Regions from separate parts of the Paenibacillus sp. M-152 genome, predicted to be linked through region 2. Evidence: riboswitches for the same ligand, from Rfam matches in the RefSeq annotation. Region 2 holds a riboswitch; each other region holds the start of a gene.
The links. Region 2 has a riboswitch for cobalamin ahead of EGM68_RS25015 (ABC transporter substrate-binding protein). Riboswitches for the same ligand answer to the same signal wherever they lie in the genome.

Region 1 (4,453 bases), 200 kb from region 2:
CTCAACAAAATAGCCAATTTGGTGGTGTCTCTGCCAATAAAATAGATTGGGACCTTGCTCCATACGTTGCTCGTTCCTTCCGCAAGCATCTGCGCAAAGGACTCCGGCTGTTCGAGGAAGAGCTAGACTCCCGTTGGTCTGACGAAGAACTGCATCTAGCCAATACCCACTTGCAAGAAATCTGTCCTCGTTCATACTCATTCGCACGCGAAGAGACAGAGACAGAAACCCGGCAGGCCGCTGAATCGCTCATTCATAACCTGAACACGATGAGCAGTCGGGCAGGGGGGCAAATTCCGTTCACTTCACTGAATTACGGGATGTGTACGTCTGCTGAAGGTCGACTTGTTTCGCAATCACTGCTGGAAGCCACAATTCGCGGACTCGGCAGCGGGGAAACTCCTATTTTTCCACAACATATTTTCCAATGTAAAAAAGGAGTCAACCAGGCAGAGGGCGATATCAACTATGACTTGTTCTTAAAGGCGGTAGAGTGCTCCAGCAAGCGGATGTATCCTAATTTTGTGAATGTGGATGCTACCTTCAACCTGCCCTATTACCGCGCAGATGACCCCGATACCATCATTGCCACGATGGGCTGCCGTACCCGCACCATTTCTGACCGTTTCGGCAGAAACCGCCAGAGCGGCAAGGGTAATCTCTCATTTAATACCATTAATCTGGTACGGCTCGGGATTGAATACGGTATTTGCACAGGCAAGCGTCTGACACCTGACCGTGATCGCTTTGACGCGAGATTGGAAGAGGTTATGCGAATTGCAGTAGACGGTCTAATCCATCGCTATCATATCCAGACCAGCCAGCCAGCCAAAGCCTCGGACTTTATGATGCGCGAAGGGGTATGGGAAGGCGGAAAAGAACTGGCACCTGATGAGAAGGTGGGAAACGTCCTCAAGCACGGTACACTTTCGATTGGTTTTATCGGGCTGGCTGAGTGCATGAAAGCATTATATGGAAAGCACCACGGGGAAGATGATGCTGTATACCGTGAAGCACAGCGAATCATCACTTCCATGCGCATGTATTGTGATCGAATGAGTGAGCACTACAATCTAAATATTACACTGTTCGCGACGCCTGCCGAAGGTCTGTCGGGCAAGTTCACATTGCTGGATCAACGTGACTTCGGAGTTATTCCTGAAGTAAATGACCGGGAATATTACACGAATTCCTTTCATATTCCGGTGTATTACAAGCTTCCCGCTGCACGTAAAATCAGCTTGGAGGCTCCGTTCCATAATCTATGTAATGCGGGTGCAATTTCATACATTGAGCTGGACGGTAATGCACGGAATAACCCGGATGCATTTCTTAAAATTGTTCAGTACGCACTTCAACAGAACATCGGCTACTTTTCCATCAACCATCCGGTAGATCGTTGTACGGAATGCGGCTATGAAGGGATTATCGGGACAAGCTGTCCTCAATGCGGCACAGATGAGGAACACACGCACTTTCAGCGTTTACGTCGGGTAACCGGATATCTGACAGGAGATTATACCGTTCGTTTTAATGCTGCCAAGCAAGCCGAAGTCCGCGACCGGGTGAAGCATAAGTGAATTTGTGCGGCTATATTCCGGAATCTCTGAATGAAGGATACGGCCTGCGCACCGTTGTATTCATTAGCGGTTGCCGCCATGCCTGTCCCGGCTGTTTTAATCCAACTTCGTGGAATTTCCGCGCAGGGGAGCCATTCACGCCTGAGCGTCAACAGGAGGTTATCCGTGATATCATGGATAATCCGCTGTTGGACGGACTGACTCTCTGCGGGGGAGACCCCTTTTTCTCAGCAGCAGAATGCTCGCAATTTGTACGTGACTTCCGCGCGGCTTGTCCCGACCGAACCGTATGGGCCTATACAGGCTTTGTTTACGAGGATCTGCTCATGGATCCGGAACGACAGGAGCTAGCTCTTTTGTGTGACGTGATTGTAGATGGCCGTTTTGTTGAACAGCAAAAAGATCTGACCCTCCCCTTTCGGGGCAGCCGTAATCAGCGCCTGGTAGATGTCAAAGCCAGTACTCGAGCAGGTTACACCGTTTCATTGACTTAAAGGCGATGTTCTACTTAGCAAGATGCTATACAAAAGACAAGTCCCCCACGATGGGTTGGGATTGTCTTTTTTGCATATAACTAACAGATTCCACTCCAGTTTCTATTACTGTTTCTATTGCACATCCTGTGAGTTTCACTTATGATGGTGAACAAGTATACGAGTGCATAATTATTCGTCATACCTTAATCGCATAGCCTGGAAATAGGTGTCTGTTCTATTCAGATCAGACTTAAAAGGGAAGCCGGTGCAAATCCGGGACGGTCCCGCCACTGTAAACGGGGAATGTTCAGCTACTCATACACCCACTGGTCCAAAGACCGGGAAGGGATGCTGAACGTCATGATCCGCAAGTCAGGAGACCTGCCTATTTTAACAACATCGCAGTACCTACGGAAGATAGGGAGGTGTTAAGAGCAGTCGCCGTATTTTTGAATTTTAATCGCGGAGGCATTCTTTCCCCTATTCATTTTTAGCCTTGGGGACAGAATGCCTTTTTTGGTACGTAAAAATAAACTGGCTACCAGTTAGGAGGAAACCTACATGTCCATTAACGAACGATCTGCATTGTCGGGTTTGATTAGCAGTAATCTGGGTTATCCGCGTATTGGTGGGAACCGGGAATGGAAGAAAGCACTGGAGCGCTTCTGGCAGGGTAGTATTGACGAAAGCGAACTGCATAGTGAGATGAAAAGATTGCGTCTGGAGCATCTGAGCAAGCAACGTGACAAAGGGATTGATCGCATTCCTGTCGGAGACTTCTCCTATTACGATCACGTGCTGGATACATCCGTGATGTTTGGTCTCGTCCCCGAACGCTTCAACTATCGTTTTACAGGTCCAGTTCCTCTATCTGTGTATTTCGGGATCGCACGTGGGCAGAAGGGAGCTACTGCCAGTGAAATGACCAAATGGATGAATACCAATTACCACTACATCGTTCCCGAATTGGCGAACGCGGCTCCGGTGCTCACTGAAAACAAACCATTACTAGCTTATCGTGAAGCAAAGCAGGAGCTAGGCATTGAAGGTAAACCGGTTCTCATCGGTCCCTATTCATTTGTTGTTTTATCCAAAGGCTATGATCGTAAGGATCTCGCTTCTATTATACGAACCTTCCAGCCTTTATACGCCCGAGTCTTGTCAGAGCTAGCAGCAGAAGGCGTTCAATGGGTCCAAATCGATGAACCTGTCCTGACCACCTCATTCCCGGCAGAGGATCTGGAGATTATTCAGGAGGTCTATGAAGCTTTGACCCAAGCTGCACCCTCGTTGAACATCATGCTGCAAACCTACTTTGGCAGCCTGGACCATTATGAGCGTCTGACTGAACTTCCGGTACAGGGACTGGGTCTTGATTTTGTATACGATGATGGCGAAAATCTTCAGCATATATGCCAGCATGGCTTCCCTAAAGGGAAAACGCTGGGTGCTGGTGTCATTGACGGACGCAATATCTGGCGCAGCGACCTGAATGCCGTGGCTGCACTGTTGGACCAGTTAGCAGAACAGACCACTGCCGCACAGCTTATCGTACAGCCATCGTGCAGTCTGCTGCATGTGCCGGTCAGTCTGGACGCAGAGCATAAGCTGGACCAAGAACTGGTGCATGCACTAGCCTTTGCCGATGAAAAGCTGGATGAAATCGCAGGCTTGACGGCTGCACTTGGCAAGCACGATCCATCCGCACTTGCCAAGCTTGAGCAAAGTTCGGATGCGGTAGCCCGCTTCAACCGCTCCGCGGCAAGGGTACAGACAGCTGCCGATTTGGCCGACCTGCTGGCAAAAGAGCCACTGTCACGCAGCGTTCCTTTCGCCGAGCGCCGGGTGATTCAGCAAAATAGGCTGAAGTTGCCCCCACTACCTACGACGACCATCGGCAGCTTCCCGCAAACTGCTGAGGTCCGCAAGGCCCGTCTGCACTATCGCAAAGGAGAATGGTCTGCCGAGCAATATCGGACATTCATCCAACAGCAGATCAAGGAATGGATTGATATCCAAGAGGACATTGGCATAGATGTGCTTGTACATGGGGAATTTGAACGGACCGACATGGTTGAATTTTTTGGCGAAAAGCTGAAAGGCTTTGCTTTTACACAAAACGGGTGGGTGCAGTCCTACGGCTCCCGCTGTGTTAAACCGCCGATCATTTACGGAGATGTGTCGTTCGATCAACCTATGACCGTGGAAGAGACGGCATTTGCTCAGTCGTTAACCTCCAAGCCAGTTAAAGGGATGCTTACAGGCCCTGTGACCATTTTGAACTGGTCCTTTGAACGTAATGATATTCCACGCAGGCAAGTAGCTTTGCAGTTAGCTCTGGCATTACGGGCAGAGGTAGAGGCACTCGAACAAGCGGGTATTAGCATGATTCAGGTG
Region 2 (4,453 bases):
CGCGTAATTTACTGCTGGCACTGGTTACACTACTGGTTATTCTGCTTGTCAATCGAGTAGCTAAGGGCTTTTTACGCTCGATTTCCGTACTTATTGGTCTGTTCGCAGGTACTGTGGTCGCCTATGCGATGGGAATGGTGCATTTTGCTCCCGTAGCGGATGCTTCATGGGTGAGTATTGCGCAGCCGTTTTATTTTGGCAAGCCAGAATTCAGCATTATGGCGGTATGCACGATGATTATCGTCAATATTGTCAGCATGGTCGAGTCTACGGGGGTTTATCTGGCAGTAGGTAAAGCGATTGATCAGAAGGTGGAACAAAAGCAAATCGTCAATGGACTTCGTTCGGAGGGGCTCGCGATTATGCTGGGCGGTATTTTTAATGCGTTCCCTTACACGGCCTTCTCGCAAAATGTGGGTCTGATCTCGCTAACTCGCGTCAAATCGCGTAACGTTATTTTTGCTGCGGGCGGCATCATGGTCGTTCTCGGTTTGCTGCCTAAGCTGGCTGCCCTGACGACAGTGATTCCTAACGCTGTGCTGGGCGGGGCAATGATCGTCATGTTTGGCTCGGTTGCTGCATCAGGTATGTCTATTTTGTCAGAAGTAGATCTGCGGAAGGAAAGCAATCTGCTGATCGCAGCATGCAGTATTGCTGTAGGCCTAGGCTCAGCTGTTCTGCCGCAAATGTTTGACCAACTGCCTAGCTTTGCCAAAATGCTGCTGCAAAATGGTATTGTATCGGGCTCGATTACGGCAATTGTCTTGAACATCGTTTTGGCAAGAAAACAGGGTGAATCGGTCAAAGGTGTAAATGTCTCGGAGGTTCCACAGAAGGTTTGATGAATAGGAAATAAACCAAAATAGCCGGAAAGAGGACGTAGCCTCTTTTCCGGCTGTTTGGCATGGGGTTACCAAGAGCGGGTTATAGTGGTGGATGTTTTCGGACCACGGTGCAGCTTCCCGAAAGGGGGTGAAGCCGATGGTCACACTTGTGTCGTGCTACGATGTGTTGCGTTGGATGGTTACGTTACTAAGCCTGGTGTTTAGTATTCGTAAACTTTATCGCTGGCTGCGTCGGAAATTTCGGAACAAGCGAAAACCCACCGCTTGATTAGGTTAGGCGCCTAACGGTGGGTTTAGCTAAGCATTTAGCGCGCCGTGGTGATCCACAGCCTTTCAAATCCTAGGAGTCTTTGCCGTTGGCGCGGCGAAGGCTCTTTTTAGTATACGGATACGGTGGATATCTCTATACCTAATTTTAGCACGTGAATTGCGTGCATGCAATGAATAGTCACAGCCTTGATTCTAATCGTATCATTCAAATTTAAAATATTACGCTGCATTTGTTGACAAGCCAGTAGCAACAAAATAAGATAATCCTAATTCGTAATAAAAAGGAATAAAGGAAGAAAACAGGTGTGAGCCGGACAACTCTATATACGAGGTTTTGTTGAGACGATGTAGATAGTTGTTGAGCGTGTTCACTTAAAAGGGAAGTTCGGTAGATTCCGACACGGACCCGCCACTGTATACAGGCATCAGCAGGGTACTGCTGGAGCTTTCAGAATAGCCACTGGAACTGTGAGGAACCGGGAAGGCCTGAAAGATAAGCCTGGAGTCAGGAGACCTGCCTGTTTTGACATCACTGTCAGACCCACGGGATGCTGGGGAGGTGGTTAGGCGTGCTGCATACGGAATGTCTGAAACCGATCTGATCCCTTCTATGTTTTTGGAGTTGGCTTTGAGGTGAGTTTTGACATTTTATAATGAAAGCATTTCTGACTGCTGGTCAAGTGGTTGGGAATGCTTTTTTCGCGTTTTGCGTTAGGTTTATACGATATTTTACAAGATAGAGGAGGAAATGTGGGATGATAGGCAATCGTAATAGGCGTTCATGGTTCATATGTACAGGATTGCTGCTGCTGATGGCAGTTATGGCTCTTTCGGGATGCGGCACAGCCACGAAGACGGAGGATAGCTCAGGCAAGGGTGAGAATACTCCTGCACAACAGACTCCAGCAGGTAAAAAGCTGGTGATGGCGTATACGTGGAAACCGTCAGGCGTCGATCCGCATGGAGACAATAGCTGGGATGTGATGCGTTCCGGTGCCGGTGAGACACTCATTCGTTTGAATGAAAAGTTGGAGCCTGTGGCTTGGCTAGCCAAGGAATGGAAGCACGACAGTCCTAACGTGTGGACGTTCAGCTTGCAGGATAAGGTCACTTTTCATGATGGAAAGAGTATGGATGCAGTAAGCGTAAAAGCATCTTTGCTGCGCTCTATCGAGAAAAGTCACCTGGCGAAGGATTTACTGGATGTGAAGTCCATTGATGTAAATGGCCCGCTGACGCTGAAAATCACGACAAACCAACCGAATGCAGCGCTGGCATCCAATCTGGCTGATCCGTCAACAATCGTGCTGGATGTGGCATCCATGAAAGATGAGCAGAGCTACCCTGCAATGACAGGTGCTTTTAAAATCAAAGCCTTTAACAAGGATCAATCCTTGGTCGTAGAGCGTTATGATGGATATTGGGGCGAAAAGGCACGACTGGCTGAAGCAACGATGAAATTCATTACGGACGGTAATTCGCGCCTGATGGCGTTGCAATCCGGTGAGGTGGATGTAGCGACGGATATTCCGGTAGATAACGCAGAGGTATTAAAAAAGAACGACAAGCTACAAGTGCTGTCGGCTCCGTCCTTGCGTACCCATATGATTGTGTACAACATGGAATCGTCTGTGTTCAAGGATGCGGCCAACCGTAAGGTGGTGGACAGTCTGATTCCGCGCGCATCCATTGTGAGCGCCGTCATGAGGGGCTACGGTACGGAAGCAAGCAGCCCGTTTCCGAGTATCCTTCCCTTCGGTAAGATTGAGCGCAAAGCATTGAACGGAACGGCAGAGCAGTTGTTGACGAAGGATGGCTGGCAAAAGGATGCCCAAGGCACATGGTCCAAGCAGGGCAAGCCATTCGAGGTTACGCTGCTGACCTTCCCTCAGCGTCCGGAGCTATCCGTCATGGCTGAGGTTATTCAGAGCCAGTTGCTGAATGAGGGAATCCAGGTCAAGATTCGCAAGGTGGAAAATATCGACGAGGCGTTGACCAAAAACGATTGGGATTTTGCTATGTACAGCATGCTCACGGCCCATACAGGGGAACCGCAGTATTTTATGGACATGTTCTACTCCTCTACAAGTGAAGCTAATGTAAGCCGTTATGCTTCCAAACCGCTGGAGGATATTCTTCACAGCCTGAAGTTGGCAAACGATACCACACAGCGTAATGCGGTAACACTGCAAGCACTGGATATTATCAATACAGACTTGCCGCAGTCGTTCATTGTACACCCTGACAATGTGTTTGGCGTGAAAAAAGGGGTAGAGGGCTTTACGCCGCATCCGATCGAGTATTACTACATTACAGCGCAATCCGATATTGCGGAATAACGAGCTACGTATCCTATGATTCGTTTTATACTGGAACGTGTGGCGCAGCTGCCCATCATTGTATTCGTTGTATCCACGCTGACTTTTGTACTGATGAGGCTGGCCCCTGGTGACCCTGCCCTCATTTTGCTCACCGCGCATAATGTTCCTGCTTCTGGGGAGGCGCTGACCGCGCTGCGAAACGAACTGGGCTTGAATGAGCCGCTTCATATTCAATATGTGAACTGGCTGCGGGATGTGTTCACGGGACATTGGGGAACCTCATATGTGTCCAAGGAGTCGGTGCTAAACGAACTGTGGAGCAGACTGCCCGCTACGGTGGAGCTAGCTTTGGCGGGCTTTGCCGTCATGACGGTGCTTACGCTTGGGATGGGGCTGGCTGCCTCGCTAAAAGTCAGCGGTCCACTAGATCGTCTGGGCAGGCTGTTCGCTTTGCTAGGATCGTCGATCCCTTCTTTTTGGCTTGGTTTTCTGCTAATCTATCTATTTTCCGTTCGCTTGGGCTGGCTCCCATCCATGGGAAGGGAGGACTGGACACATTTAGTACTCCCAGCGCTGACGCTTGGTGCAGGATTGGGAACGGTGCAAGCTCGTGTATTGCGCGCTCAAATGCTGGAGCTGAGTGACCGCAATTTTGTGAAGGCAGCGAGGGCTCGCGGTTTTTCCCGTATGCATATTCTCTTTTTTGAGCTATTTAAACATGCCGTTCTGCCAATGATTACGCTGTTAGGTACGAATCTATCATTTATGCTGGCAGGTAACGTCATCGTAGAGACCATTTTTTCATGGCCAGGGTTGGGCAAGTATTTTATAGATGCAATTACGCAGCGGGATTACCCGGTGATTCAGGGATATGTTATGTTTGCTGCATTTTTAATTGTAGGTGTTCAGTGTTTGGTGGATGTGGTCCAGACGGTGATAGATCCAAGGCTGCGTTTGCGTTAAGGGGGAAGCTGAAAATGAAAAAGATACGGCTTTCCTTTAGAGGAAGCTTGCTGA
Region 3 (4,453 bases), 230 kb from region 2:
TTCGCATCTGGATCGCTACTTCCGCGTCCTAATACAAGTACCGCTGTTTCTTCGTTGGATACCTCGGCAGATGCCTCCACCGCGCTATGCATCCCCGCTGGAACGGCAACTGGACGGGTCTCTTTCAAGCGGTCCAGCAGTATGCTAACGATTTTCTCGTGAACGCCAATCGGGCGTCCGTATACAAATTCCACCTGCGGATATTTTGCCTTTGCCCGATCAATAGCCATCGGGATATCAATTTTGGCGTGCACTGCTGCGAACAAAATAATCGGAATAAGAACGACACGTGTCGCCCCTTTCTCCACACACGCCTGTACTCCTTCGGCAATACTAGGGCGTGCCAACTCTAGGAAACAGGTCTCTACACACGTACCTGGCGCCCGATCTGCCACCGCCTGTGCAAATTCCAGTAGTTCCTGATTACCCTCTGGGTCCCGACTTCCATGTCCAACCAACAATATTGCATCCACTGCTGTTTGTTCCTCCTCATTTATAGGGATAGTCTACATACGCCCTATTTTATATATATGCTTGTATCCGGTTCATCAAGCCTACCAACCTATTAATCACCACAAACCGCGTTCACTTCTACTGTTGCCGGTGAATCTTCATGCCGGAAACCCGCAACGATGCCTACACGTTTGAAAAACTTATGAAAACGCTCGTTCGGATGCCCTTTTTCCTTGTATTCAGCGATAATATTCTCCACGATGTCCGTAATCTGATCACCTGGAATCCCTTCCGCTACGGGCTGAGCGGCATGAGCATTACGGCCAAATTTTTTGCCGCCGAGGAAAAGATCATATCCTCCCTTGCGGTAGACAATTCCGATATCCTCCAGCACCGCTCCATAGCAGGCCATGCCGCATCCGTTCAAAGCAATGCTCGTTTCCTTGGGTGCCTGTAATCCGCCGAGTACAACCTGTAGGTGCTCAGCCACAGGCACAGCGTCATCTTTCTCCATATTGCAGAAGTCGCACGCCTTGACCTTAAACACATCGCCGAGCGGCATGACAATGAATCGTTCATCCCGCAGCCGACCGACCAGTTCCTCAGGGTCTAGGCACGGCACGCGCAGCACGATCTGATGATCTGGCGTGTATTCCAGCTCGCCATCATCACCCGCTACCTCGGCGAGCAGTGCCATCTGCCGAGCAGTGAACTTCTTGTTTCCCACGCCAGGGGAAACCCCCACCTCAAACAGCGCAGGCTTGCCAAAGCCGCCTGACGCCTTCGCAGCCGCAGCTCCTGCTCCGGCCCCTGCTGCCGTTCCAACGGCGCTCTGGGCGGTAGGCGCTTGCCCGCTCCAGCGAGCGTTGGCTTCGCCTGGCAGCTTGCCGCCAACAGCAAGACGACCGAGCGCCTCTGCTGCCAGCGATGCTGGGGTCGCCCCGGTTTGCTTCGCAGGCGGCACCTGTACAGCAGCCATCGCTTGCGGGCGTGCCTGCGTGGCAACCGCAGCACCGCTCGCAGAAGGCCCGGTAGGCGCAGTCAGAGCTCCGCCTCCCTGCGGTGCATCCAGCGCGCGATCCTCTTGCGCGCCCAGCGACCACGGCTCCGCTTCCGTGCGAAGCCGCTGATGCGGTTTGAGCACCTGTTCGGTCGCGTCCAGCGTGTATTTACGCTGATAGCCGCGTGGAGTCACGATTAAGCCGTCATACACTGTCGTCGAGGAATTGCCGATGATTACGGTCGTCAGCATCCCGATATCATGGTTCAGCATATCTTCCAGCGTCGTCACAATAACCTGCTGACGTTCACGATAAGCACTCTTCACCAGCCCAACCGGAGTCTGCGGATCACGGTAACGAAGCAAAATGGACTGCGTCTCCACAATCTGGCGGGTACGCCGACCACTACGCGGGTTGTATAATGCAATCACAAAATCAGCCGAAGCCGCAGCTTCTACACGCTTCACGATTGTTTCCCACGGGGTCAGATGATCACTCAGACTGATCGTGCAAGCATCATGCATAACTGGCGCTCCCAACAACGAAGCACAGGATTGAATAGCCGAGATCCCCGGCACAACCTCCACCTCAACCCCGTCCTCGCGACGCCAGCCTTTTTGCATCAGCACTTCGTACACCAGACCTGCCATGCCATAGACCCCAGCATCTCCACTGGAAATGACGGCTACCTTCTTGCCCATCTCTGCTTGGCGAACCGCCTCCTGCGCACGGCTCACTTCCTCTGTCATCCCTGTGCGTACAATCTCCTGTCCGTTCAACAACGGACGGATCAAATCAACGTAGGTATTGTAGCCGATAATGACCTCACTTTCGGCCAGCGCATCCAACGCACGTTTTGTGATATGTTCCATATCTCCTGGTCCAAATCCAATCACCAGCAATTTTCCTAATGGGCTCATCGTGCTCCTCCTATCATCCTTTTCAGGGCAGCTATACTATCTATTTCAATAATTTGTGGCATCCTGTAACTCGAAAAAACCCCATCCTGCCCGGATGGGGTTCCTATGTACGTATCTCTCTCATCAGACGAAACAGCGTAAGAGGACAGTCTTGTCTTCCTCCAATCTGCCGTTGTTTTCCATCTGTTTTGTTTGCGCTTCAAACGCTGCTACACGTTCATATCCACGCAAACCTGTAACCAACATGGAAAAAGCAACGTGTGCCTGATTTCCTGATTTCGTACACCCATCCTCTCCGCGAAGGTTAACGGTGCATACAGATCAAGGTAGGTCTCCTGGCTTGGCATCAACGGATTCTTTCGTCTTCCCCGTTTTGTACGAGTGACCATTTAAAAGAATCCTCTTCCTTACAGTGGCGGGACCGCTCGGGACTTGCACCCGATTCCCTGTTACCCTTTGCTCAACCGCAAAGGCACCTTGTCTGTCCGCTATTTGATTATGGGTCTTATCATAACCTTGCCTCAATCAGTTGTGCAAGCACGAAAAAAGCTTTATTTCAAGTTCTCTGCCTTATTTTTCAGCATATGCAGCAATTCATCCGGGTCCGCAGAGATACTCAGTAGTGCTGGATGATCAGCTCCGGTAAACCCTTCCTGCACGCTATGACGTACCATTTCTATCAACGGGTCAAAATATCCATTCACATTCAGCAGCCCAATGGGCTTGCGATGTATGCCGATTTGCGCCCAGCACAATACCTCGAACAGCTCCTCAAAGGTTCCCAAGCCACCCGGAAGGGCTATAAACGCATCGGCCATCTCGCTCATCGCCGCTTTACGTTCATGCATGCTTGCTACCTCAATAAACTCGGTAACTCCCCGATGAATGATCTCTGCATCGAATAATAGGGTGGGCATAATGCCGGTGACCTGACCGTCACCCGCCAGTAGTTCATCCGCCACCTTACCCATCAGCCCCCTGCTGGAGCCACCATAAATTAGACGGATATGCTGGCGAGCCATAGCTTCACCCAGCTTGCCTGCGGCCTCAACATATACCGATGAATGTCCAGGTCTGGACCCTGCAAATACACAAATAGAATTCATAAACGTCTCAGCTCCTGTCCTCAATATCATGCATCGAAACTTATTCATTATATTAGATAAATATTTTCGCTATAACAAAAAACTTTGTCGATGCATGTCCAACAAAAAAAGATAAAGACCTCGTAGGCCCTTATCTCTATTTTACGCTTTATTAGTAAATATAAGTTCATTTTAGCTTACTGCATTATCATTTCTAGCTCATTTCAAATGACCGTTCACGCTTTTCAGACCACAGCCATGCACCGAATCACTATGTTCAAAATATTTGCCCAGCTCCACCATCATCGCACCCATGCGCTCTTCAGTTGGAAACACGATTCGTTCAATCCCTTCTTCCAAAATGGATTGTGCGGTCACCTTGCCCACCGATACAGCAATTACATCTTCACGAAAAGCTTCCAGTAAATCCTCAAATCGATTTTGCTCTCTGGCATATTGGGCCAAAAATCGGATTTGCGGGCCACTCGTGAACGTAACGGCATCAATCGTACGGTTTATAACATCATCTAGTAACGCCTGCAATTTTGCTTCTGCAGGTGGGATATGCTTATAAGGAAGTACTTGGCGGGTCACTGCGCCCTGCTCATCCAGCCACTCTACCAACCGGGGGGCCGGGTCTCCATGCAGTTGCAACAGCACTTCCTTCCCCTTCAGATCATATGGGGCAAAGGCCCGTGTCAATCCGATCAAACTTCCGTCCTCGTCCCGTACTGCTGGCGTAAAGCCACGCTTTTTGAGTCCATTGACCGTCTTGTAGCCCCGTGCTGCAATGTTGGAGGATTGCAGCAGCTCTATAATCTGCTCGGCCACGCCCATATCCTCCGCCATATCGAACAGAGCATCCAGTCCCATACCGGTCGTGAAGATGTACCAGTCCGGAGGGTTCTTCACCCATGATACAACAGCGTTGCGCAGCTCGATATCATCTAGAAAAACAGTCCCCTGGGCCGGACGCTCTACTGGCTCGCCCCCC
Region 4 (4,453 bases), 1.7 Mb from region 2:
GACTATATCCGGCAAATGACGGCCAAACAGGTGACCTGGAGCGTTAATGGACTGGCGTTGCTGGCTGGAGAGGCGTGTCTGAGAAGTGGGCAAGCTTATGAACGCCGCACACAGGAACTGATTGCTACGGAGCGCAGTCGCTTACTGACTGCCTTGGCGGAATGGGGCTGTGGTGTCGTTCCCGGCGAAGCCAATTACGTGCTAGCAAGGGCGCCGGGAACGTGGAGTGCATCGGCTATTCAGCAGGCGCTTGGACAACGTGGGATTCTTATACGTAGCTGTGCCATGTATCCTGGCCTGTCAGCGAGCCATTTTCGAATTGCGGTTAAGGACGCCGAAGCCAACAATATGCTGCTGTCTGCACTGAGTGAAGTGCTGGAGGAGGAGCGGCGTGATCGTTAGCTTGGTTATCATGGCAGCTTATCTGCTGGACAGGCTAATCGGTGATCCGAGATGGTTGCCGCATCCAGTCATCGGGATGGGACATGCCATTTCAGCATTGGAAAAAGCGATTCGCCGTAAGGTCCTCAGTGACCGAGGACTGAAACGTGCGGGCATACTGCTTCCATTTATTGTGGCTGGGGGTTCCTTTGTGCTTGCCTGGGGGCTGTTGCGTGTGCTTGCCTGGATTCACCCGTGGTTGTCTGTCGTTGTAGAAATTGTTCTGATTGCAACTACGATTGCTTCCAAAGGTCTAAAGGACGCAGGGATGGCAGTATACCGAGCGTTGCAGGCGAATGACCTGACTGCGGCACGTCGGGAGCTAGGCATGATTGTCGGAAGGGATACGCAGCAGCTTGACGAGCCCGAAATTGTGCGCGGTACCGTCGAAACGGTCGCTGAAAATATCGTGGACGCCATTATTTCCCCGCTTTTTTATGCCCTGATCGGGGGAGCACCCTTGGCACTGGCATATCGTGCCGTAAACACGCTCGATTCAATGGTTGGCTACAAAAATGAAAAGTACCTGCATTTAGGCTGGGCCTCGGCACGGCTGGATGATGTAGCTAACTACATTCCGGCTCGCATGACAGCAGTTATGCTAGTGATAGCGTCGTGGTTGTATCGGCTGGATGCTGCAAGAAGCTGGCGGACAATCAAGCGGGATGCCCGTCTGCATCCAAGCCCAAATAGCGGATTTCCCGAATCAGCGGTGGCAGGTGCCCTAGGGATTCGTCTCGGTGGCTATAATGTGTATCACGGCATACGCTCCTTTCGGGCATATATGGGCGAAGGGATACGACCGCTGGAGTCGAAGGATATCCGGCATACGATCCGGCTGATGTTCGCCGTATCCACTATGTTTGTAGGGTTATGTTTGATGGGAGCTGCAGGGTGTTTTGCCTTGGGATGGATGCAGTGAGGAGTGACACGATTTTGAAACAAGATACAGAAGGAAAAAGAGTGCGAGAAAGTGCACCAAGTCCGAACTCACAACAGGTTAGTAAGCCGAATGATGCTAAAGAAGATCTGCAGTGGGACATGGAGCTCGTGCTAGTTCGTCATGGCACGACCTTATGGAATAAGGAACGTCGATATCTGGGACATGCCGACTTGGGTTTACTGTCGGGAGCAGAGCAGGAGTTAAAGACTTTACAGAAAAAATTGCAGGGACATTCCTTTGCTCGAATCTATTGCAGCGACTTGATGCGATGTCGCCAGACCTTGCAGATCATTTTGCCGGAGTCTGCATTGACGTCTGAATGTTCCCTCTCTGCTATGCCTCCTATCATGGAACCACGTCTGCGAGAACTTCACTTTGGTGAGTGGGATGGAAAAACGTATGACATGCTTAAGGATGTGGCGTTGTATCGCGCTTGGATTGATGAGCCGCAACAATTCACCCCACCTGGAGGAGAGCCTTGGATTCATTTTGTGAATCGTCTGCGTGAATTCCTAGACTCTCTGTTTGCCTGGCGCATTGCTTTGGAGGTTCAGCCAATGGAGTCGAATGCTGCGCCGTCCTCTGTTTTGATTGTCACGCATGGTGGTGTAATTCGTCAGTTGGCTTGTATGCTTATGCCTGGCCATGATTTTTGGAGTCTGAATCCGAAGCCGGGAGAAGCATTTAGGATTCAGTTAAGGTTGACAGGACCGCACAATTGTATAGCAAGATTGCTTTCTCATTAGGTTAAACAAGGCGAATAAAGCGACTGTTTGGGTTGTAAGCTAACTCTTTTTAACCTATAATCATCAAGTAAAAGAACGGCTTGACTACCACTACATCAAATATCCAGCAGACGAGGTCGGCGCTATGTGAGGAACTTGCTTTCCTTTATTGCGCTGTTAAAAGGGAAGTCGGTGTGAGTCCGACGCGGTCCCGCCACTGTAAATGGAAACATGCTCATTAGCCCTGTTTTATGTGCCGCCAAGCATATGAAAGAATATCAGGACATGCATTTTCCATAAGTCAGGATACCTGCCCGTCCGCCTGTCACCATAATCCTTCGAGGAAAGGATGACGTGTTCGCAGTGACTGTCCATGCGGAAAGAAGCTGCCCGCCTGCGCACGATCTGTGCTAACGTGACCCCTGTGTCCTGATATGAGGATGCGGGGGTTTTTGATAGGAAAAGAAGGCTGGAATGAGAAAATATCGGATGAAGTTCAAGTAACGCTCTTAACGATTTATGTATGAAGGGGTGCAAATCATGGCAGGAAAAAAAATAAAGGTATGGACTACAGGTCTATTGGCGCTGATATTGGCAGTTGGGCTGAGTGCATGTGGCGCAAATGGAAAAAATGCAGAAAATAAAGAGGGCCAAGCTTCTTCACAGCAGCCGGGACAGACCGTAACCGCACAAGTGCCTCCGGGCAAAACGGTTTACCCGCTAACGCTTAAGGATGCAACAGGACAGGAATTTACATTTAAAAAAGCACCGGATAAGATCGTTTCCGTCTCCCCGGCAGAAACCGAGGCGCTGTTCGCTATCGGACTGGATAAGGAAATTGTTGGTGTATCCGACTACTCTGATTACCCGGAGGCAGCTACGAAAAAGCCTAAAATGGGCGGTATTATGAAACCGAACGAAGAGGCGATCATTGCTGCGAACCCGGAAGTTGTTTTTGCAGGGATTTCACTTAGTGAACAGGCTACGACTAAGCTGCGTGACATGGGAATTATGATTTTTAAAACAGAACCGAAAACAGTTGAAGATGTCATAGCTAACATCGAATTGTATGGGAAAATCACCGATCATCAGAAAGAAGCGAGAGCGGTGACTGACAAGATGAGAGCAGATGTAGCAGAAGTGAAAGAAGGAGTTAAAAATATCGGCAAAGGGCAGAAGCTGCGGGTATACGTCGAGTTTTCACCAGGCTGGACAGTGGGTAAAGGCGAGTTTATGGACGAGCTGATTACATTAGCAGGTGGTGAAAATGTAGGTGCTACGCAGAAGGGGTGGTACCAAATCAGTGAGGAAAATATTATAGCTGCAAACCCTGACGTGATTTTGTACAGCAAAAGTGTGAAGGACGACAAAACAGGCCAGACCCTCGGCGATATCATTAAAGCTCGTAGTGGATGGGATCAAATATCGGCTGTTCGTAACCATCGTGTATTTGCCGTGGATGATAATTTGATCAGTCGTCCGGGGCCACGCGTAACGGAAGGGCTCAAGGAAGTGGCTAAGGGCGTGTACCCTGAAATTTTCAAATGAACCGTAGACTGATCGGTTTTGGGGTGACAGGTCTTGTCTTGCTGCTGCTGACGCTGCTACTCTGTCTTGGCATCGGCTCGGTCAGTCTTCCGGTCAGCCAAATCACAGGTATTTTGATCAACCACCTACCGTGGTTAGGTGATACGTTTACACCGGATTGGAATACATCCTCAGAGCAGATCATTTTGAAGGTCAGATTGCCACGGGTGTTACTGGGAATGTTGGTTGGAGCAGCGCTGGCGCTGGCGGGAGCCGGATTTCAGGGTGTGTTGCGTAATCCCTTGGCTGATCCGTATACCCTTGGGGTATCCTCGGGAGCTTCGGTCGGAGCAGCAGTACTGATTTATTGGGGGCTTCAATTTTCATTTGTGGGTATATGGACGCTTCCGCTAGTTGCATTTATAACCGGCATGCTGACGCTGTGGATGGTGTTGACGTTGGCGCGTGAAGGTGGGAAAATTCCGACCCAAAGCCTCATTTTATCAGGTGTGGTGATGCAATTTTTTGGGGGAGCCATTGTTTCTTTTCTGGCAGCCATGTCGAAGGAAACAGTCAATGAAATATTGTACTGGACGATGGGAAGTCTCAGTCTGCGAGGTTGGTCATATACGGGAATTCTTTTACCTTACGTGATCGTTGGGCTGGTGTTTCTATGGAACCGGGCACGGGTGCTGAATATTCTGGCTTTGGGAGAACGTCAAGCGGCTCATATGGGGGTTCATGTAGATGCGACGAAGCTATCTGTCCTGATCATATCTACCTTGCTGACAGCTGCCGCTGTCTCGGTATGTGGAGT

Region 1: it holds a riboswitch for cobalamin, as region 2 does, so the genes downstream of both, metE (5-methyltetrahydropteroyltriglutamate--homocysteine S-methyltransferase) here and EGM68_RS25015 (ABC transporter substrate-binding protein) in region 2, are expected to answer to the same signal.
Region 3: it holds a riboswitch for cobalamin, as region 2 does, so the genes downstream of both, cobJ (precorrin-3B C(17)-methyltransferase) here and EGM68_RS25015 (ABC transporter substrate-binding protein) in region 2, are expected to answer to the same signal.
Region 4: it holds a riboswitch for cobalamin, as region 2 does, so the genes downstream of both, EGM68_RS07095 (ABC transporter substrate-binding protein) here and EGM68_RS25015 (ABC transporter substrate-binding protein) in region 2, are expected to answer to the same signal.

Annotation. Positions count from the first base shown of each region.
Region 1 covers NZ_CP034141.1:5,499,629-5,504,081, forward strand. The annotation lists gene EGM68_RS24120 (anaerobic ribonucleoside triphosphate reductase) at 1-1,580, shown strand, start outside; gene nrdG (anaerobic ribonucleoside-triphosphate reductase activating protein) at 1,577-2,074, shown strand; cobalamin riboswitch at 2,264-2,459, shown strand; gene metE (5-methyltetrahydropteroyltriglutamate--homocysteine S-methyltransferase) at 2,618-4,453, shown strand, end outside.
Region 2 covers NZ_CP034141.1:5,699,968-5,704,420, reverse strand. The annotation lists gene EGM68_RS25020 (nucleobase:cation symporter-2 family protein) at 1-842, shown strand, start outside; cobalamin riboswitch at 1,448-1,651, shown strand; gene EGM68_RS25015 (ABC transporter substrate-binding protein) at 1,871-3,454, shown strand; gene nikB (nickel ABC transporter permease) at 3,470-4,399, shown strand; gene nikC (nickel transporter permease) at 4,414-4,453, shown strand, end outside.
Region 3 covers NZ_CP034141.1:5,469,848-5,474,300, forward strand. The annotation lists gene EGM68_RS23985 (sirohydrochlorin chelatase) at 1-473, opposite strand, end outside; gene cobJ (precorrin-3B C(17)-methyltransferase) at 566-2,374, opposite strand; cobalamin riboswitch at 2,683-2,868, opposite strand; gene EGM68_RS23995 (LOG family protein) at 2,926-3,480, opposite strand; gene EGM68_RS24000 (uroporphyrinogen-III synthase) at 3,679-4,453, opposite strand, start outside.
Region 4 covers NZ_CP034141.1:1,582,147-1,586,599, forward strand. The annotation lists gene cobD (threonine-phosphate decarboxylase CobD) at 1-402, shown strand, start outside; gene cbiB (adenosylcobinamide-phosphate synthase CbiB) at 392-1,363, shown strand; gene EGM68_RS07090 (histidine phosphatase family protein) at 1,378-2,130, shown strand; cobalamin riboswitch at 2,227-2,441, shown strand; gene EGM68_RS07095 (ABC transporter substrate-binding protein) at 2,650-3,657, shown strand; gene EGM68_RS07100 (FecCD family ABC transporter permease) at 3,654-4,453, shown strand, end outside.